Regions from separate parts of the Halomonas sp. AOP43-D1-4 genome, predicted to be linked through region 2. Evidence: predicted binding sites of a transcription regulator. Region 2 holds the regulator's gene; the other holds the start of a gene.
The links. The regulator sigma-54, encoded in region 2, starts transcription at its own class of promoters, with help from an activator protein. The targets are predictions, from matches to a motif close to TGGCACNNNNNTTGCTNT.

Region 1: the regulator sigma-54 is predicted to act here: its motif matches at 1,731-1,748, upstream of atzF (allophanate hydrolase).

What each region holds. Positions count from the first base shown of each region.
Region 1 is NZ_JBQSVY010000017.1:30,887-35,656, forward strand. Features, by position in the region: gene atzF (allophanate hydrolase) at 1-1,690, opposite strand, end outside; gene urtA (urea ABC transporter substrate-binding protein) at 2,062-3,381, shown strand; gene urtB (urea ABC transporter permease subunit UrtB) at 3,466-4,770, shown strand, end outside.
Region 2 is NZ_JBQSVY010000001.1:146,297-162,393, reverse strand. Features, by position in the region: gene ACT3RQ_RS00775 (YhdP family phospholipid transporter) at 1-2,562, shown strand, start outside; gene tldD (metalloprotease TldD) at 2,559-4,013, shown strand; gene yjgA (ribosome biogenesis factor YjgA) at 4,017-4,538, opposite strand; gene pmbA (metalloprotease PmbA) at 4,635-5,975, shown strand; gene ACT3RQ_RS00755 (HPr family phosphocarrier protein) at 5,986-6,255, opposite strand; gene rapZ (RNase adapter RapZ) at 6,316-7,230, opposite strand; gene ACT3RQ_RS00745 (PTS sugar transporter subunit IIA) at 7,298-7,768, opposite strand; gene hpf (ribosome hibernation-promoting factor, HPF/YfiA family) at 7,773-8,081, opposite strand; gene ACT3RQ_RS00735 (RNA polymerase factor sigma-54) at 8,180-9,592, opposite strand; gene lptB (LPS export ABC transporter ATP-binding protein) at 9,716-10,465, opposite strand; gene lptA (lipopolysaccharide transport periplasmic protein LptA) at 10,475-10,966, opposite strand; gene lptC (LPS export ABC transporter periplasmic protein LptC) at 10,975-11,547, opposite strand; gene ACT3RQ_RS00715 (KdsC family phosphatase) at 11,547-12,089, opposite strand; gene ACT3RQ_RS00710 (KpsF/GutQ family sugar-phosphate isomerase) at 12,126-13,112, opposite strand; gene ACT3RQ_RS00705 (ABC transporter ATP-binding protein) at 13,368-14,189, shown strand; gene mlaE (lipid asymmetry maintenance ABC transporter permease subunit MlaE) at 14,189-14,989, shown strand; gene mlaD (outer membrane lipid asymmetry maintenance protein MlaD) at 15,006-15,470, shown strand; gene ACT3RQ_RS00690 (MlaC/ttg2D family ABC transporter substrate-binding protein) at 15,497-16,097, shown strand, end outside.

The sequences.
Region 1 (4,770 bases), on a different contig from region 2:
GGATCAGGTCGACAAACGAGCCAAATTCCGACGCGGCCATTTCCCATACTTCAACAATGATGGCGGCACCGTTTTCGTGAACGCGCTGCAGGCCGGGCTTGGGCGGTACGGTGTTGGGCAGGGCAAACAAGCGGTAATTGGCGGACGTTGTCGTGGACGCCACGCGCCAGGCATGGCGCTCGGTCAGTTGGGTATTCAGCGGCATGCCGGAAAGATGAGCGCCTACCACAGCGACCTGAACGGTGGGGACGGCAAGGGTGGTATGAACGGTTTCCGGCGGGCGTGCCTGGTCAGTGGCACCCAGCGGCGTCGGGTGGGCATTTAGCCAGCGGCTGGCCAGGGTCTGCAGTTCCCGATCCTTCCAGGCGCCGCTCACCAGGGTAACGCCAAAAGGCAGTCCATCGTCGCGGAACCCGGCGGGTACCGCCAATGCGCAAAAATCGGCCAGGTTAACGAAGTTGGTATAGGTGCCGAGCTGGCTATTGAGCGTTAACGGGTCAGCATTAACCGCTTCGATAGTGGGCGCGGTAGGGGCGGTGGGGACTAACAGGCCATCGATATCATCCAAAAGATTATCGATCACCCTAACCAGCTCTTCCTTGCGGTATTGCGCCTTGAACGTATCGGTGGCGCTGTATTTACCCGCGTTACTAATAATGCCGCGCACCACGTCATTCATGTTCTGGGCATGTTCGGCCATGAAGGTTTCCACGGCGGCGTGGCGCTCTGCTACCCACGGCCCTTCATAAAGCAGGGCGGCCAGTTCAAGCATGGGGGCAAAATCAAGTTCGACGAGCGTTACCCCTTCAAGCTTTTGCCATTTTTCCACGGCCGTTTGCCATGCCTTTTCAGCCACCACGTCGCCGAAGAACTGGGGCGACTGGGGAATGGCAAGCCTGGCTAGCGGGCCAGGACGGCGTATGGCCGGGGCATCCAGGGGGAGGGCGCTTGGCGCCTTGCGTGAGAAAGCGTCGGCAGGCTCGAAGCCGGCCATTAGCTCGGCGATCTGCCCGGCATCATTGACAGTCAACGAGAAGATGGAGACGCAGTCCAGCGAGCGGCACGCCGGTACTACACCATCAATGCTGAACAGGCCTTTGGTGGGTTTAAGCCCGACCAGGTTATTTAAGCCAGCGGGCACGCGACCGGAGCCTGCCGTGTCGGTACCCAGTGAGAATGGCACTAGCCCGCGTGCCACCACGGACGCCGACCCAGAACTCGAGCCGCCGCTCACCACTTCAGGATTGAAGCTATTGGCCACGGCACCAAACGGCGAGCGGGTACCCACCAGGCCGGTGGCAAACTGATCCAGATTGGTCTTGCCGATGAGTACTGCGCCCGCGGCGCGCAGCTTGTCAATCAGAGCAGCGTCACGGGTGGGTTGATAGGCGTAGGCCGGGCAGCCCGCCGTGGTGGCAAACCCGGTGGCATCAATGTTGTCTTTCGCCGCAAACGGAATGCCGTAAAGCGGCAACTTGTCTATCTTGCCGTCTGCCTCGTCCAGACGTGTTTGAAGTGCTGCCAGGGCATGAGCCAGCCCCTCCTGGTCGAGAAGTGAAATCCAGGTATTGTCGGCACTATCAAGTTTGGCCAGTTGCGTGATCAATTCACCGAGTAAGGCTCCCGGGGTTGCGCCCTCGTTATATGCCTGCCGCCATTGTTCGAGTGTCCAGCCGCGTGTGGTCATCATGTTTGGCCCTTGGTTATCCATGGTCTTGTATACAAGTCATTTTGCAAACCACAGGCCAAGAAAATGCTAAATGTTTTAAAAACAGAAGCTTGGCGATAAAAGGATAAAAATGGACAGTTTTTATGCACTTTTATCGTGCGAATCAGACCGCTTTAGCACCAATGAAGTGCTTTAAGACCCTGAATCAAAGATGGAAAACTCCTGTAAAACAACTTGTATACTTTTTATATGGTTGAATTTTTTATGTTTTTTTAAAGTGTGGAACGCATCGTGCAATGTGCAGGACGAGTTACAGGCGCTTTCAGGCAATTGAGTACACCTGATTAATGACAAATATCTAGCTGCCCGCTTGCAGCTTGGGGATGCGAAACATGAACTTGAAAAAACAGGCACTGCTGGGTCTTTCTGCACTGGCCCTTTCGGTATCGTTTCATGCGTCAGCCAATGATGACCCTATCAAAGTGGGTATCCTTCACTCCCTTTCTGGCACCATGGCTATCAGTGAGTCGACGTTAAAAGACACTGTTGAAATGCTGATCCAGCAGCAGAACGAAGCCGGTGGTCTGCTGGGTCGTCAGCTGGAAGCCGTGGTAGTGGACCCGGCCTCCAACTGGCCGCTGTTTGCCGAACGCGCCCGCGAGCTGCTGGCCCAGTATGAGGTAGACGTGGTGTTCGGCAACTGGACATCGGTATCACGTAAAGCGGTGCTGCCGGTGTTTGAAGAACTCAATGGTCTGTTGTTCTACCCGGTGCAGTACGAGGGAGAAGAGTCGTCTGCAAACGTCTTCTATACCGGTGCCGCGCCCAACCAACAGGCGATTCCCGCTGTCGAGTATTTGATTAACGAAGTCGGCATTGAGCGCTTTGCTCTGGTGGGTACCGACTATGTCTATCCGCGCACCACCAACCGCATTCTCGAAGCGTTTCTGAAAGATGAGCACGGCGTGGCAGGCGACGACATCATGGTCAACTACACGCCCTTCGGCCACTCCGACTGGCAGAACATCGTCTCCGAGATTCGTCGCTTCGGTGAAGAGGGCAAGTCTACCGCGGTGATCTCGACCATCAACGGCGACGCCAACGTGCCGTTCTACCGCGAGCTTGCCAACCAGGGTATTGATGCCGCTGATATTCCAGTGATTGCGTTTTCGGTAGGTGAGCAGGAGCTTTCCGGTATCGACACTGCGCCGCTCGTTGGCCATCTGGCTGCCTGGAACTACTTCATGAGCGTGGATACCGATGACAACTACGACTTTATCGACGCCTGGATTGAGCACACCGGTAATGAAGAAGCGGTCACCAACGACCCAATGGAAGCCCATTACATCGGTTTCAACATGTGGGCCGAGGCGGTGCGTAAAGCGGGTACCACCGATGTAGGCGCGGTGAAGGATGCCATTATCGGCGTGAGTGTGCCCAATCTCTCGGGTGGCTATGCGGCGATGATGCCCAACCACCACATCACTAAGCCGGTACTGATTGGCGAAGTGCAGGACAATGGCCAGTTCGATATCGTCTGGCAAACGCCCTCAACCGTTGCCGGCGATGCCTGGTCCGACTACTTGCCCGGCTCGCGCGACCTGATTGCCGATTGGCGCAAGCCCATGGAGTGCGGCAACTTCAACGTTGTGAACGGCTCATGCGGTGGCAGCACCGCTACTGAAGAAGCCGAAGCGGCGCTCGCCGAATAATACTGGCCACCCCTTGCCGCCCGCCTGATCGGGCGGCAAGGGAGCACGCTAACTCTCCACCTTGACCACCAAAGGAACAACCCCATGAGGCGTTTCCTTTCCTGGGGGTTTTTGTGCGCTGTGTTGTTGGGCATAACACTCAACGTACAGGCACAGACAGGCCCCGATACTTCTGATAATGACGCCGCGCTTGAGCTTCTTGAGGCGCTGGATGTCGATTCCTACCGCGATAAAGGCGAGGCGATTACCGCCATATTGCAAAGCGACGACGAGCGCGCCCGTGATTGGCTGCAGGCTCTGCTGGATGGCCGCTTGCAGCGTGCCGACGATGGTCAGTTTGTTGTCGTACTCGATAACAGTGGCCGAGAGTGGCCGGTGGCCGACGCCTTGACGAATGAACCGCTGGGTGAGATGTCACGCCGCGACCTGGACCGCGTGGGCATCAATAACGCCCTGCGAAACCAGCTGCGCAGCGCGATTGCTGTGGTGGACCTTTACTCGCCCAATCTGGATCGCCGCCGTATCTCTGCCGAACGTTTGCTGGGTGAAGTCGATGGTGAGCTGCTTGAACCCATCAATGCGCTCATTCTGGAAGAAAAGGATAGCCAGGTACGTTATCGGCTGAGCCAAGCGGTCGCCATTTACCGTGCTGAGCAGGGTGAAATGGCGGGTATCGAAGCGCTAACCGGAAGCCTTCATCCACGCGCTAGAGTTGCGCTAAGTCGTGCGGCCAATGGCGACGACACCGTAGCTGCGGATGCCGCCCGCGCCGCGCTTGCCAGCGTGGAACAGAACCTGAAAATCAACCGTGGGGTTGAAACGCTCTACTTTGGCTTGAGCCTGGGGTCAGTGCTGGTACTGGCCGCCATTGGTCTTGCGATTACCTTTGGCGTGATGGGCGTCATCAACATGGCCCACGGTGAGCTGATGATGCTGGGCGCCTACACTACCTGGATGATGCAACAGCTGTTGCCCGGCCAGCCGGGGCTGGCGTTGATTCTCTCTATTCCGGCAGGTTTTCTGGTCGCCGCATTGGTGGGGGTTGCCATTGAGCGCAGCGTGATTCAGTTTTTGAAAGGCCGCCCGCTGGAGACGCTCCTCGCCACCTTCGGTATCAGTCTGATCCTGCAGCAGCTGGTGCGTACGGTGATCTCGCCGCTCAACCGCACGGTAATTACTCCGGAGTGGATGAGCGGGTCGCTCATTATCAATGACGCGCTGTCGCTGACCATAAACCGCATGGTGGTACTGGGTTTTGCGCTGGTGGTGTTTGCCGGTTTGATGCTGATCATGCGCCGCACCCGCCTGGGCCTTGAAGTACGTGCCGTGACCCAGAACCGCGCTATGGCACGCTCCATGGGAATTCGCGCGACCCGTGTGGATATCCTG
Region 2 (16,097 bases):
CAAGCTCGGGACTCCCGTGGTCGGGTGACGTTTAATAGTGCCGGTGACAGTTCGCTCTATTTCCCAGACTTGTTCACCGAACCCATGCAGCTTCAGCAGGCTGAGGGCATCGTAGAGTGGGTCTACGATGGACCTAATACGATGGTCAGCGGCCGTCAAATTAACGTGGATTGGGACGATGCCCAGATAAGCGGTGGGTTTGGGTTAGTGGTTGCAGAGGAGACAGGTCGGTTCGGACTGGATATCGATTTTGCCAATGTCGATGCGCTTGAGCGCCCTCTGGGTCAATGGCTGCCCTTACATGTATTCGATGAGGAACTGCGTGACTGGCTGCTAGATGATATTGGCGGCAAGGTGCCTAATGGTTCGCTCAAACTGAGTTTGCCTATCGAGAGCGACATTAGCGCTGATGATATATCCGCAACGCTGGCACTAAAGATAACCGAAGGGCATTTGCCTATTGCCCCCGGCTGGCCTCGCCTGGAGGATGTTGAAGGGCGTTTAAAGTGGCAAAATCAGGTGCTTGAAGCGCGGGTTGAGCATGCCCAGAGTCGCGGTATAACCGCTTCACAAGGCGAGCTGACCATGCAAGATGAGATACTCAATGTGTCGGGTAACCTGCATGGCGATGGCTCCGCCCTGATCGCATTTTTAACATCGATACCTGATGTCGATATGAATATTCTCAACGACCTTCAGGCTGAAGGCGAGGTAGAGGCTGATTTAGCCATATCGCTACCTCTAGAAGCGCCAGATAATTTCCAGTTGGAAGTCAATGCAATCCCTGCGCTCACCCGTATCGCTTACGCCCCCGTGGGCGAGGCGCTTCAGGCGGTAAAGGGCCAGTTAACCTGGCAGCAGTACGGTGACAGCATGGCGCTAATAGGCAGTGTCGATGGACAGCTATTGGGCGGCGATATTAGTGCTGACATGCATACCCAGCGAGACGGTATCCGCTTGCGGGGGACAACGCCGGTGGCGTCACTTTTCTCATTGGTGGATATACCTGCCGAGCAAGGCAAGCAGCTGCTTGATGGAACTATGCAGTGGCAAGGGCGCGTAACGCTTGAGCCAAGCCCTGCGCTATCTCTAGAAAGCCAGCTTGAAGGGGTGCGCCTTGATCTGCCTGAACCTTTTGCCAAGGCTGTAGGCGAGCCTTGGCCCTGGACGCTTAATGCTGATTTCGACAGTGGCCGGGTGGAGAGCCGCTTGGCCGATATCGCGCATTTACGCTTAAAGGATCGGTTAGGTGACGTGTCAGGCAACCTGCATGTGGCGGATGCTGAGGTAAGCGCACCCGAGTGGCCGATGCAGTCAGGCTTTCGCTTACAGGCAAACCTTCCTCGCATTGACCCGATGGCGTGGCAACAAGCCGTCGCTCCACTGTTTCGAGGCGACCAGAGCGGTGGCCTAACCGCTCAACTATCCGGTCAGCATCCGCCGTTGGAGTTCGCCCTGGATACCGCTTGCCTTGTCTATCAGCAAGCATGCGTTGGTGGTGCGGCATTAATCGGCAGTGTACAGAATGGCACAGTTACCGCAGCGCTTGAGAGCGACTTGGTGACGGGGCATCTTCGCTATCAGCAAGCAGCTCAGCACCCTCTGGATATCACCATTAGCCAGTTAGCACTGGATCGGCTGACTAATTTGGCAGATACGAGCAGTGAGTCAGAAACGACCTCGCCGGATTCCTGGCTCGGTGAAGTGGAGACGCAGCGCACAGTGCCTGCGGCTATTCCTGAGTGGCTGGCTGAGCTACCCGATGGGCGACTTCGGTTGGCGGAAATGAGCGTGGGGGAAAGCCGTTTCGGGCCTTTATCCGCCTATTGGCACACTGAACCAGGCCGGTTTTCGCTAATGCCGGTTGGGTTAACGCTTGGGCAACTTTCTGCTCGTGGTGAACTCTATTGGGAGGGCGATGCCTCGACCAGTCGAACCCAGGCCAATATTTCCATTGAAGGCGGCGATGTAGGTACCGCTCTTGAGCGCATGGATCAACCCGTTGCCTTACGCAGCCGACGTACTACCGCAACCGCCAATCTTGGCTGGGCAGGCGCACCATGGCAGTTCTCGTTAAATCAGGCGCAGGGCGACATAGGCATCGACGTGCAGGATGGGCGCTTTATGCATCTGGACTCTGCACCGGTGCGCCTCGTTGGCCTGCTGAATTTCGATAATATATTGCGTCGATTGCGGTTGGATTTTTCTGACGTCACCGGCACGGGCACCGCTTTTGATCGCGTTGACGGCACGGCAGATGTCGAAAATGGCCAGCTTTCGTTGAGCGAGCCATTGCAAATTAAAGCACCTGCCGCCAACTTAACCCTAACCGGTAATGTTAACTTGCTTCATCGAGAGCTTGATTTGCGCCTTGGCGTTGTGATGCCGGTGACGCAAACACTGCCCATTGCCGCCATTGCGGTGGGCGCTCCTGTTGTAGGTGGCGCACTATTTATTGCTGATCAGCTTTTTGGCAGCGCTCTGGACCGAGCGACGACCATTCATTATCGCGCGCGAGGCCCCTGGACTTCGCCGCAGGTTACTTTAGAAGGCTCCGAATGACCGCATTTAAGAGCGATATAGACTCCGCCGTTTCCATTCTTCTTACGCCGGGTGGCTTGGACCTTGATGGGCTTGATAAAGGCCTTGAGTACGCCATGGGCGCGGGTGTGGATTACGCCGATCTCTACTTTCAGCGCACCTGGACAGAGGGCTGGGTGTTGGAGGATGGTGAGGTAAAAGAGGCAAGCTACAACATTGATGGCGGTGTGGGCGTCCGCTCCCTGGCCGGAGAAAAAACCGGCTTTGCCTACTCCAATCAGATTAGTGCGGATGCGCTGATCGATACCGGGCGCACGGCGTCAGGCATTGTGCGTAGTGGCAAGTGTCTGCCTGGGCAAGCCGTTCAGCCGGTTTCAGTGGCCCCTTTTTACGCTGGTGTTGATCCTTTAGCGGGGCTGACTGCTGAAGAGAAGGTCGCCATGCTAAAAGAAGCCGATCGCATCGCTCGCGCGGCTGACCCTAGCGTTTCTCAGGTAAGCGCCTCGCTTTCTGGCACTTACGAAGTGGTTCTGGTGCGTGCCAGTGATGGTACCTTGGCCGCGGATATTCGCCCGCTGGTGCGCTTTAACGTTAGCGTAATTGCCGTGAAAAATGGCCGCAGAGAGCGCGGCAGTGCAGGCGGTGGCGGACGCTACTCCATGGCTCGCCTGCGTAATGAAGGTGTTGCCGAGCGATACGCAAAAGAGGCCGTACGCCAAGCGCTCGTCAATCTTGAAGCGGTCGATGCGCCAGCCGGGCAAATGCCGGTGGTACTGGCTTCTGGCTGGCCGGGTATTTTGCTGCACGAAGCCGTCGGCCATGGGCTGGAAGGTGATTTCAACCGTAAAGGCAGTTCGGCATTCTCGGGTCGTATGGGGCAACGCGTCGCTGCCAAGGGTGTGACGGTGGTCGATGATGCCACGATTGCTGATGGTCGCGGCTCGTTAAGTGTCGATGACGAGGGCACGCCCGGGCAAAACACGCCGTTGATCGAAGACGGCATTCTTACTGGCTATATGCAGGACAAGCTGAATGCTCGATTAATGAACATGGCGCCAACCGGTAATGCTCGCCGCGAGTCGTTTGCGCATTTACCCATGCCGCGCATGACCAATACGGTCATGCTGGCAGGCCAGGATGCACCCGAGGATATTATCAAAAGCGTCAAAAAAGGAATTTATGCTGTTAGCTTCGGTGGCGGCCAAGTGGATATCACCTCGGGAAAATTTGTATTCTCCGCCAGCGAAGCCTACCTGATTGAGGATGGGCGCATTACGGTTCCCGTTAAGGGTGCAACGCTGATTGGTAATGGGCCGGAGGCGATGGGGCGTGTCTCCATGATCGGCCACGATATGGCGCTGGATACAGGCATTGGCGTGTGTGGCAAAGAGGGTCAAGGCGTACCGGTTGGGGTGGGTCAGCCCACGCTAAAACTGGATGAGCTAACCGTTGGCGGTACGCAGTCCTCGTAAGTGTTAAAGCGCCAGCGTGTCGCGTAGAAGTTTGAACAGCTTACGCGAGCTGGCGGGTGGTTTGTCCTGATCGCGCTCACGCTGAGCGTTGCGAACTAACTGACGTAGCGCTTGGCGATCCGCATTGGGATAGTCTGCCATAAACTGGTCAATGGCAGGATCGCCTTCTCCAATAAGCCGGTCCCGCCACTTTTCAAGACGATGAAAGGCATGGTCGCGCTGCTCTTTTTCCTGCTCAATTGAGTCAAAGACACCTTGAATCGCGGTCAGGTCCTCTTTGCGAACCAGCTTGCCGACATACTGCATATGACGGCGGCGCCCTTCGTGGGAGCGAATACGAGAGGTCTCTTCGATGGCACGCAGCATGTCGTCGGAGAGAGGAAAGCGGGCACGCTCAGCAGGTTTCATGGCGATTAAGGTTTCGCCGAGTGCTTGGAGCGCATGCATTTCGCGTTTGAGCTGCGACTTGCTGGGGCGCTCTTCGGGTTCTTGAGTATCAAGGGGCTCGGGGCGTTTCTTCGGCATAGTAAGGCTCACAGACAAGATTCGTTGGCAGCATTATATCAGGCTGCGACAAGAACATTGATTCGGCGATGAGATTCGTACGAAAAAGGAGGCTATATGGCACAGGCATTTGATGCATCCTCGCAGCAGGCACTGTTAACCGCGCGTGCAGAAGAGGCGTTGACCTTGGCCAAGCGCCTGGGAGCCGATGCGGCGGAAGTGGGTGCAAGCGTTGACCAGGGCGTGGGCGTTAGCGTGCGCTTGGGCGATGTGGAGACGGTTGAGCTTTCACGAGACCAGGGCATTGCCGTCACGCTTTACGTCGGCAAGCGCAAAGGAAGTGCATCGTCGAGTGACGCCAGCAGTGCCTCGATTCAAGCAACGGTTGAGAAAGCATTAGCCATTGCGCGTTATACCGGTGAAGACCCGGTGGCTGGCTTGGCGGATGCCGATCAGATGGCGACCGAATTGCCGGACCTTAAGGTTCATTACCCGTGGGCGCTGACAACTGAGCAAGCAATCGACCTTGCGCTTGCCTGCGAGCAGGCGGGTCGCGACGTTGAGGGTATTAGTCAGTCAGAAGGCGCGTCGCTTTCAAGCGGTGAGGGCGTACGGGTTTATGCTAACAGCCATGGTTTTTTAGGTACCCAAAAAGGCAGTAGTCACTCCCTTTCATGCATGCTCATTGCTCAGGATGAAGACGGTATGCAGCGGGACTACGACTATACCTCTGCGCGTAATCCTCAGCATTTGCGCGACCCGAGCGAAGTAGGGCGCGAGGCTGCGGCCCGTACGCTGCGCCGGTTAGGTGCCAAGCGGCCGCCAACCGGCACCTTTCCCATTCTGTTTGATCCTTCGCTGTCTAGTGGTTTGGTTGGGCATTTATTGGGCGCATTGGCGGGTGGCGCGCTGTATCGTCAATCCTCTTTCTTGTGTGACCGTTTGGGCACGCCGTTATTTCCTGAGTGGTTTAGTCTGGAAGAGCGCCCTATGGAAATAGGAGCGACCGCCAGTACGCCGTTTGATGGAGAAGGTGTGCAGACACGTAATAACCGCTTTATCGAACAGGGGCGTATCGCAAGCTATATGCTTTCGTCCTACAGTGCCCGTCGCTTGGGCATGCAAACCACGGGGAATGCTGGCGGTGTCCGCAACGTGCGTTTAGACGCACCCTTGCAGACGCGTGATGCGCTGCTTAAAACGATGGGTCGAGGCATTTGGGTTACCGAACTAATGGGCCAAGGCGTGAACGGCGTAACCGGGGATTACTCGCGTGGTGCGGCGGGCTTCTGGGTCGAGAATGGAGAAATCCAGTATCCGGTTGAAGAATTTACCATCGCTGGAAACCTTGAGCGTATGTTCTCAGGCCTTGTTGGTATCGGAAGTGATATCGATACGCGCGGCAGCATTCATACGGGCAGCTGGTTAGTGGATGCGATGACCGTCGCCGGTAGCTAAAAAAGCCGCACTACTGATCTTCGTCAAAGCGGGCGTCGAACAGCGCTTGGATTGCATCAAGCGCTTGTTCGGCATCCTCGCCTTCCGCACAAATCCGCAGTTGGGTGCCGCAGGGTGCGGCCAGCATCAATAGCGACATGATGTTGGCTGCATCAGCCATTTGCTGCTGTTTATACACCTGTATGCTGGCGGAGTAGTGCTGGCTGCACTTCACCAGTTTTGTGGCGGCGCGGGCATGTAGGCCGCGCTGATTGGTAAGCGTTAAGGTTCTTTCTGGCACCCTGGTTCCTTTTTTCCGAGTGGTGTCATTAGGCATAAGCGTTTACGTAGGGCTGGGCGTCTACTCGGAAAATGGAGGAGCCGTCGGTGGCTCTGCCCGGGTTCCTCGTAGCGTGTATTGCAGCTCCAGTTCTCGGTGACGCAACTGGACTTCGCCGATGAGCGGTGCCAGCTTTTGCGCCAGCTGTTCGGCAATATACACAGAACGGTGCTGCCCGCCGGTACAGCCAATAGCCACCGTCATATAGCTGCGCTGACTATTTTGGTAAGCAGGCAGCCAGCGCTCAAGCATTGCCTGAATATCATGGCTCATCTCTTCGACAATCGGGTAGCCGCGCAGAAACGCAATAATCGTGGCATCACGTCCTGTGTACTGGCGTAGCGTTGGGTCCCAATAAGGGTTGGGCAGGCAGCGTACATCAAAGACTAAATCTGCATCCATGGGTACGCCATGCTTGTAGCCGAACGACTCAAAGGTGAGTGTTAGCTGGTCTTTGCGCTGGTGGGCTACCTGGTCTGAAATGCGCCGACGCAGGTCGTGGACCGATAAGCGTGATGTATCAATCCGCAGGTCGGCCAAATCACGTATTTCGTTGAGCGTCTCTTCCTCTTTCTCTATCGCCTCTTCAAGCGTCATATCACTGTTGCGCGTTAACGGATGGCGTCGCCGTGTCGCAGAATAGCGTTCCAGTAAAATACGTGAATCGGTGGTTAGATAGATAACCTGACAATCTATAGGCCGCGCGCGCAGCTCTTCAAGCAGTGCGGGAAGGCGCTCAAGCGCCGCTGGCAGGTTGCGGGCATCAATACTGACCGCTAGATGCGTGCGCTCACCCTCGTCACGGAGTTCGTCAACCAAAGAACCAAGCAACATGGCGGGGAGATTATCAATGGCGTAATAGCCAATATCTTCCAGCGCTTGTAATGCGATTGATTTGCCAGAGCCAGAGCGGCCGCTAATAATCACCAGTTGCATAGTGGCTCTCTCTGATTGAACGTATAAAAGGGATAACGCATGAAAATGTGTTAGTCGTTATGGGCGATTATGGAGCGGCCTGTTCGCGAATCTTGCCCATTAGCAGGTCAAGCAAATCGTGCTGGCTGCTGGTTTTGCGTAATGCCTGGCGTGTGCTCGCATCATTCATAATGGTGGCCACTTGGCCCAAAAGCGACAAATGCGTGTCGTCAGCCTCTTCGGGAACCAGCAGCACAAAGACGAGGTCGACCGGGTCGCCATCAATAGCATCAAAATCAATAGGTTCTGATAATTTTAAAAAACCCGCAATAGGCGTAACGCAATGTGGGCTGCGCGCATGGGGGATGGCGACGCCGTTACCGATCCCCGTGCTGCCAAGACGTTCCCGGCCGATCAGTCGGCTGAAAACTTCCTGGCTATCCAGACTGGGTGTATTTTGAGCGATAAAGGTGCTGAAAAACTCCAGCACCCGCTTTTTGCTGCCCCCGGGCACGTCGTAAAGTACGCGCTCCGGGGGGAGGATGGTTTCCAACGTCATTGAATTAACGCACGCCAGCGCCTTGGGCGCGAGCTTGTGCTTTTTCCTTGTGCTTAACGAGTTGACGATCAATTTTGTCTGCTAAGGCGTCAATAGCGGCATACATATCGACATCTTCGGCGTCGGCATGTAAGTCGGCGCCTGCCGCATGAAGGGTGCACGCGGCATGTTGGCGCTCCTTCTCAATAGATAAGGTGACTTGTACCGTGGTGATGTGGTCGTAATGACGTTCGATGCGTTCAAGTTTTTCATTAACGTAGTCACGCAAGGCGTCAGTCAGTTCTACATGATGACCCGTGATATTTACTTGCATTGACGTGCTCCTTATCCATCGGACTGAATTTCGATTGTAACCCTTTTTACGGTGTTGCAAAGCCCCTGTCGCGAGTTTTGCCATTTCTCTTGTAACGACTAACGCAAACGACGACGTTCACTTGATGAGGGAATGCCCAGCGACTCACGATATTTCGCCACCGTACGGCGTGCCACTGTGATGCCGCCATCTCCCAGTAATGTCACCAAACGACTGTCCGAAAGAGGTTTGCCGGGAGGCTCATCTTGAATCAACTTTTTAAGCCGGGCGCGAATCGCGGTGCTTGAGTGGCTGTCTGCGCCATCCTGCCCGCTAATTTGGCTTGAGAAAAAGTACTTAAGTTCGAAGATGCCCCGTGGGGTATGGATATATTTTTGTGTGGTGACCCGAGAAATGGTTGATTCGTGCATCTCAACCGCCTCGGCAATATCGGCAAGAATCAACGGCTTCATCGCTTCTTCACCGTGCTCTAAAAAACTGATTTGGCGAGTGATAATCTCGCGCCCTACGCGTAGAAGCGTGTCGTTGCGGCTGGACAGGCTTTTGATTAGCCAGCGCGCTTCTTGCAAGTGCTCTTTTAAAAACTGGTTATCCTGACTCTTGTCTGCACGCTTGATTAAACTGGCGTAGTCGGGCTGGATACGCAGCCGGGGCAGGGCTTCAGGGTTTAGCTCCAGGTGCCAGCCTTCATGATCATGACGTACGACCAGGTCGGGCGTGATATAGCTATCGTCGGTGACGCCATAAGCGCTGCCTGGGCGTGGGTCCAGGCTTCGGATCAGACCGATCACATCGTCTAGCTGCTCATCGTCCAAGCTTAGGCGGCGCTTTAATAGGCGCATGTCATTTTTGCCCAGCGCTTCAAGAAACTGACGAACCAATCGGCGCGCGGGAACCAGTAGGGGCGTGTCGTCGGGGAGCGTTGCTAGCTGAAGCATCAAACATTCGCGCAAGTCACGGGCGAAGACGCCCGTTGGCTCGAACTGCTGTAAGCGCATCAGAGTGGTCTCCAACTCTCGCTGGCTGAGACCTTCGATGCTCTGAGCACGTAACCCATCGCGGATATCGTTGAGCGGCTGCGTCAGGTAGCCATTGGCGTCCAGTGCATCAATCAGGCTTTCGGCGATTAGCTGCTCACGAGCCGTAAAGTCGGTCATCGCCAGCTGCCAAAGGAGATGTCCATGCAGGCTTTGTCCCGCGGCCTGGCGTTCAAAATCGGGGCCTTCGCTGCTGCCAGAGCTACCCATGTCCTGGTAAGTATCAGACCAGTCGCTATCGACAGACAGTTCCTCGGGAATGCTTTCTGACCACTCCTCGTCAGGTGTTTCGACGGTCGCCTGCTCGCCGAACTCGTCTTCCTGCTCCAGCATTGGGTTGGCATCCAGTGCCTGCTGAATTTCCTGACGTAGATCCAATGTCGATAGCTGTAGCAGTGCAATCGCTTGCTGCAGCTGAGGTGTCATGGTCAGCTGCGTACCGATACGCAATTGGAGAGAAGCTTTCATGACCATCTGAGAACCACTCGTTAATCGGAAAGCTTCACCCTAGTGCGAGTCATGTTGTTGTGCAAGTGCAATAAGCATGCCACTGATAAAATTTTTACTGCAGATCACTGTTTAGCGGTGAAATTAAATTCATAAGCGAAAATCAGCACCCAGGTAAACTTCCCTCACTTTTTGGTTATCAAGGATAGTCTGAGGGCTGCCGCCAGCAATGATGTGGCCGTCACCGACAATATAGGCGATATCGCAAATATCCAGTGTTTCTCGGACGTTATGGTCAGTAATTAGCACGCCAATGTGGCGCTGTTTTAAGGCGCGAATAATGCTCTTGATTTCACCAACCGAGATGGGGTCGACACCTGCAAATGGCTCATCCAGCAAGATAAACGCGGGCTCTGTGGCCAAGGAGCGGGCAATTTCGACGCGTCGCCGCTCGCCGCCGGAAAGGCTCATGCCCAAGCTGTCACGGATGTGGGTAATATGAAAGTCGTCAAGCAGGGCCTCAAGCCGCTGCTCTCGTCCTGCCCTGTCCAGATCTTTGCGGGTTTCCAGAATCGCCATAATATTATCCGCAACCGATAGCTTGCGAAAAATAGACGCTTCCTGGGGTAGATAGCCAATGCCGGCCATCGCGCGTTCGTGCATGGGAACGCGGGTTAAGTCTTGCTCGTCGATACGCACCGTACCCGCATCAGACTTCACCAGGCCCACAATCATATAAAACGATGTGGTTTTGCCCGCGCCGTTAGGGCCAAGTAGGCCTACCACGCTGCCTTGAGCAATCTCCAGGCTAATGTCTTTAACCACGCGGCGGCGCTTATAGCTTTTTGCCAAGTGATTGGCGTAAAGGGTTTTTATGGGCGGTGCTTCCGCAATAGACATGGTTGGCTCCTATTGCGCTGGCTGAAGCGTCATACGAATACGCTGCGGCTCGCTACCGTTTGCATCGGAGCGTGCCTGCACCACTTCGCGGTCAATGAAGTACTCCAGGCGGCCACCGGTAAACTGATCACCCGCCTGGGTCAGTTCGGCCTGGTCAATAAGCTCTACACGCCGCTCTGCTACGTGATAAACCACGCGTCGTGCCCATCCTTCCATCGGCGTGTCCTGATCATCGAGTTGATTGCGTAGGTAGGCGCGCTCCCCGGTGGCAATAGCGCGAGAAAGCTCACCCGCGTCGTTACGGATAATTTCAACGCGATCCCCACGTAGCTGCATATTGCCTTGGCGAATATTGACATCGCCTGAATAAACGGCAGTGCCTGCACGCTGATCAAGGTCTAGCTGGTCGGCTTCTACTTCAATGGGGGCTTGGCTTGTCTGGGCCGCTGCCGATAGCGGCACCGCAAGGGCGAAAAGCGCGGTGCGAATAAAAGCGTTCATAGCGACTCCTAAGGATTTTGTGTTGCGGGGGGGTGATGGCCGCGGACGTTATCGGTTAGTCGGACCTGGCTATCATCAAGCCAAACATCCATACGTGATGCGCTCATTTGTTGAGGTGGCTGCTGAAACACGGCGGGCGCCTCGCTCCAGACATGACGCGCTACCCCATCATAATGTAATAACTCAGTATCAAGCTGCCAGCCTTCTGTAGGCGCCAGAAGCTGTGCATCACCAGACAGTGTTAGCGCTTGGGTGGTCGTGTTCAGAACGCCTTCGTTGGCGTGAGCGAGCCACTCTCGGTTATCACTATCAAACAGCGTCGCTTCGGGTTGAGTGACTTCGGCTTGGGTGCTTTGTGGTATGTAAACCAATAAAGGCGCGGACAGCGACTGCTGGATATGCCCTGTTTCACCAAACAGCGTGATCTCGGCATTTTCCAGCACGTGGCCAGGCTCTTCAGCCTGCGCTTCTTCGTCAACGGGCCGGTCTTCCGGGCCGCGTGGGTCCAGCCATACCAGCAGCCCCCCTAAAGCGACCACCAGGGCCGCTAACCCGACGCGTTTCTTGGTTCTTTGAAACATTACACGCGACCATTCAAATACGACTCAAGAACAGTACTCCAGTGGCCCTGCGCTTCAAGTAATGTATCGCAAATTTCACGTACGGCGCCGTGACCACCCAAGCGGTCGGTAATCCAGTCAGCGTGGGTATGCATGTAATCGGGTGCGTTGGGTACCGTAATGCCAACGCCTGCGCGTTTGATAGGCGCAAGATCAGGCAGGTCATCGCCGCAGTAAGCCACCTGACTTAGGTTCAGATTGAGGCGCTCGCACAGCGCTTTCAAAGTAGTGAGCTTATCTTCGCAGCCCTGGTGGACAAGATTAATTCCCAGCGCCGCAGCACGCTGGCTCACCATGGGGGAGTCGCGTCCTGTAATTAACGCCACATGAATGCCCACACGTTTAAGCAACTTTAAGCCATGGCCGTCTTGTGTATGGAAGGCTTTGATCTCGATACCGTCGGCCTGAAAGTATAGCCGTCCATCGGTGAGCACACCGTCAACATCGAGGGCAAGTAGTCGCACATGGCGAAGCTGGTCAAGTAGCGCAGTGGGGAGGGCCATAGGGACTCCTTGTCAGTAAACTGTTGGGTAAAATGGTTAGATAACGCCGCTGGCAAGCAAGTCGTGCATATGGAGCGCCCCAATGGGGCGCTGTTCGTCATCGACGACCGCTAGCGCAGTAATACGGCTGTCTTCCATGATGCGCACCGCTTCGGCGGCCAGTAGGTCGGGGCCAATGCGTTTGCCGGGTCGGGTCATTACATCGTCCACGGTTACTTTACGCAGATCATGAAACTGGTCGAGGGTGCGGCGTAAGTCGCCATCGGTATAAACACCTGCAAGTCGCCCTTCGCTGTCGACAACACAGGTAAATCCCAACCCTTGGCGGGTAATCTCCAAGAGCGCATCACGCAGCGGGCTGCCTAGTGCTATCTGCGGCAAGCGTGTGCCGCTATGCATAAGGTCTTTAACGCGCAATAGCAGTCGTTTTCCCAGACTGCCACCGGGATGCGATAAGGCAAAATCATCAGCGGTAAATCCGCGTGCTTCAAGTAGCGCAACGGCAAGCGCGTCGCCCAGGGCAAGGGCGGCCGTCGTGGAGCTTGTGGGGGCCAAGTCCAGAGGGCACGCTTCGCGTTCAACACCGCTGTTCAGGTGAGCATCCGCATGTTTGGCAAGTGTTGAGCCAGGGCGGCCTGTCATGCTAATTAACGGTGTGCCTAGCCGTTTTAACAGAGGCAGTAGCGCCGTCACTTCGGCGGTTTCTCCGGAGTTTGAAAGCGCCAGGACCACGTCGTTGCGCGTAATCATCCCCAGGTCGCCGTGGCTAGCTTCACCTGGGTGAACAAAAAAAGCAGGTGTGCCGGTGCTGGCAAGCGTGGCGGCCAGCTTTCCTGCTATATGGCCAGACTTGCCCATTCCCGTCACGACGACCCGGCCCTGACACGCCAGCATCAATTCACATGCACGGTCGAAGCTTTCATCAAGCTTGCCTTGAAGACCGCCAATGGCGGCTTGTTCTATTTGCAGCGTGCGTAGGGCGCTTTCACGCAACGGGCTAACAGTGGGTGAGGGCTGGGGCATGAACATCTCGTTTTAATAGAAATACAGTGCAAACGTAGTGCGATTAACTGACAAGAATACCATTTTGTGGGCATCTATAAGCATAGCGCTTTAACGGGTTTTTAGGGTGGGTTGGAACGCACGCCTTGCCATAAGTGCCATTGAAGCCAAGCTTGATGTTCGAGAATATTTAGAAAACGCTGTTTTTAAACGGTAGAATATCCAACCGATAAACGCACCCGCTACTATTAAGTAACAATGGGAGTCAACCAACCCATGACAGACGTTCCCTTCATCGAAATTGAAGACGTGCATTTTTCACGTGGGAGCCATGAGATCTTTCGTGGAATCAGCATGATTATTCCTCAGGGTAACGTCACCGCCATTATGGGGCCTAGCGGTACCGGCAAGACAACCTTGCTAAAACTCATTGGTGGTCAGCTAACGCCGGATCGTGGACGTATTATCGTCGATGGCCAGGACGTTCATCGGCTGTCGCGAAAAGCGCTGTTTGCATTGCGTAAACGTATGGGCATGCTGTTTCAAAGCGGCGCTCTGTTTTCTGACCTGGATGTGTTTGAGAACGTCGCGTTTCCCTTGCGCGTCCATACCGATCTGCCCGATGCCATGATTCGAGACCTGGTATTGCTAAAGCTTCAAGCGGTGGGGCTGCGCGGGGCTCGTCATCTAACGCCTGCAGAGCTTTCGGGCGGTATGGCCAGGCGCGTGGCGCTGGCCCGGGCAATAGCGTTAGACCCGGAGCTCATTTTGTATGATGAGCCTTTTGTCGGGCAGGATCCTATTTCCATGGGCGTGCTGGTGCAGTTGATTAAACGGCTTAACCAGGCACTAGCACTTACCTCGGTGGTGGTTTCTCACGATATTAAAGAGACACTAAGCATCGCCGATTATCTCTATCTTCTCGCTGATGGTCAGGTCGTCGCTGAGGGAACGCCGCAAACACTAAATGCCAACCAGGACCCACGCGTTAGCCAGTTCGTTCATGGCGAGCCAGATGGCCCTGTGCCATTTCACTATCCCGCCGAGACGCTGTATAGCGATATTCTTGGCCCCGTTACCGCGACAAGGGCAGGGTAATGCAGTCGAAATTTGAACAAGGCATCGGCTATATCGCCCGTTTGGGGCGTAAAGGGTGCGATGTAATGGAAGCGCTGGGCCGTGCCGGGCTATTTCTTGGCCAGTCAGCGGTCGGCGTGCCGTCTCGTGAAGGGTGGAGCCTCTGGCTGCGTCAAATGCATTTTGTGGGCGTGCTCTCGCTGGCGATTGTGATCGTATCGGGGCTTTTTATTGGCATGGTGCTGGCGCTGCAGGGCTACACTATTTTGGTCGACTTTGGCGCGGAGCAGGCGTTAGGGCAAATGGTTGCGCTTTCCTTGCTGCGGGAATTGGCACCGGTTGTCGCTGCATTGCTGTTCGCCGGGCGGGCAGGGTCGGCACTCACCGCTGAGATTGGCTTAATGAAAGCCACCGAGCAGCTAACCAGTATGGAAATGATTGGCGTAGACCCACTGCGTAGAATTATTGCGCCCAGGCTCTGGGCTGGGTTCGTTTCGCTGCCCATTCTAACGGTTGGCTTTAGCGTCGTGGGTATTTGGGGTGGCTACCTGGTCGGTGTGGAGTGGCTTGGCGTTTTTGAAGGCTCTTACTGGAGCAACATGCAGGCCAGCGTATCGTTTATCGGCGATGTAGGTAACGGCATCATCAAGAGTCTTGTCTTTGCCGTCGTTGTTACCTGGATCGCGGTGTTTCAAGGCTATGACTTAATGCCGACGTCTGAAGGGATTTCGCGGGCCACAACGCGCACCGTCGTTTATTCATCGCTTGCAGTATTGGGGCTTGATTTTGTATTAACCGCCGTAATGTTCGGCGGCCTTTAATAGGTGGAGTGGTTTCATGAAACGCAGTAAAACAATGGAATTTGGCGTGGGTCTATTTATGCTGGCGGGGATTGTTGGGCTGATTTTTCTGGGCCTGCGCGTCAGTGGTTTAAGCCTTGCTAGCTCTTCTGAAACGTTTCACCTTGACGCCAATTTCTCCAATATTGGCGGATTAAAGCCGCGCTCTAGAGTCACCATGGCGGGCGTGACCGTTGGGCGCGTGGAGTCGATTGATTTAGATACTGATTGGTTTGACGCTCGGGTCACGCTACGTCTGGATAATGACTTGGAAGGGCAGCTCTCCGAAGACACAACAGCCGCCATTTTAACCTCCGGCCTGTTGGGCGAGCAGTATATTGGCTTAAGCGTGGGTGGCGCCCCTGAAGTGCTTGAAGATGGCGATACCATTCGTGACACCCAGTCTGCGCTGGTGCTTGAAGAACTAATCCAGCAATTTGTATCCAATATGGCGAGTAATTAAACATTCTATTAGTAGAGGTGAATGCAATGCGAAACACGACACTGACGCCGATGCGCTGGCTTTTTGCGTTCATGATGTTGGTACTGGCCTTACCGCTTCAGGCGCATGCGCAAACCCAGTCGCCTGAAGCGATGGTTCGGGAAAACGTCAATGCTCTGATGGGAGAGATCGAAGGCAAGAGGGAGTATTACGCCAATCATATGGGTGAGCTTGAAGCGTTGGTCGACACTAGCCTTGAAGGCGTGGCGGACTTTCGCTATATCGGTGCCAGCGTGATGGGAAGCTACTTTCGTAACGCGACCCCGGAGCAGCGCAGTCGCTTTGCAAACGTGTTTCGCCAGACCTTAATTGATACGTATGCACGTGGCTTGGTAACGTTCGATTATCGTGAGCTACGGGTGTTGAATAACCAGCGCGGTCAGCGTTACGAAGACCAGGCAAGTGTCGATATGGAAGTGGTGGCCAATAACGGACAGGTCTATCCGGTGAGCTATAGCCTGCGCCTGTCTGACGGTGAATGGCGCGTAGTGAACGTGATTGTTAACGGTATTAACCTGGGCCTGACGTTCCGCAACCAGTTTGACCAAGCAATGCGCGAAAACAATCGTGACTATGATGCGGTTATTC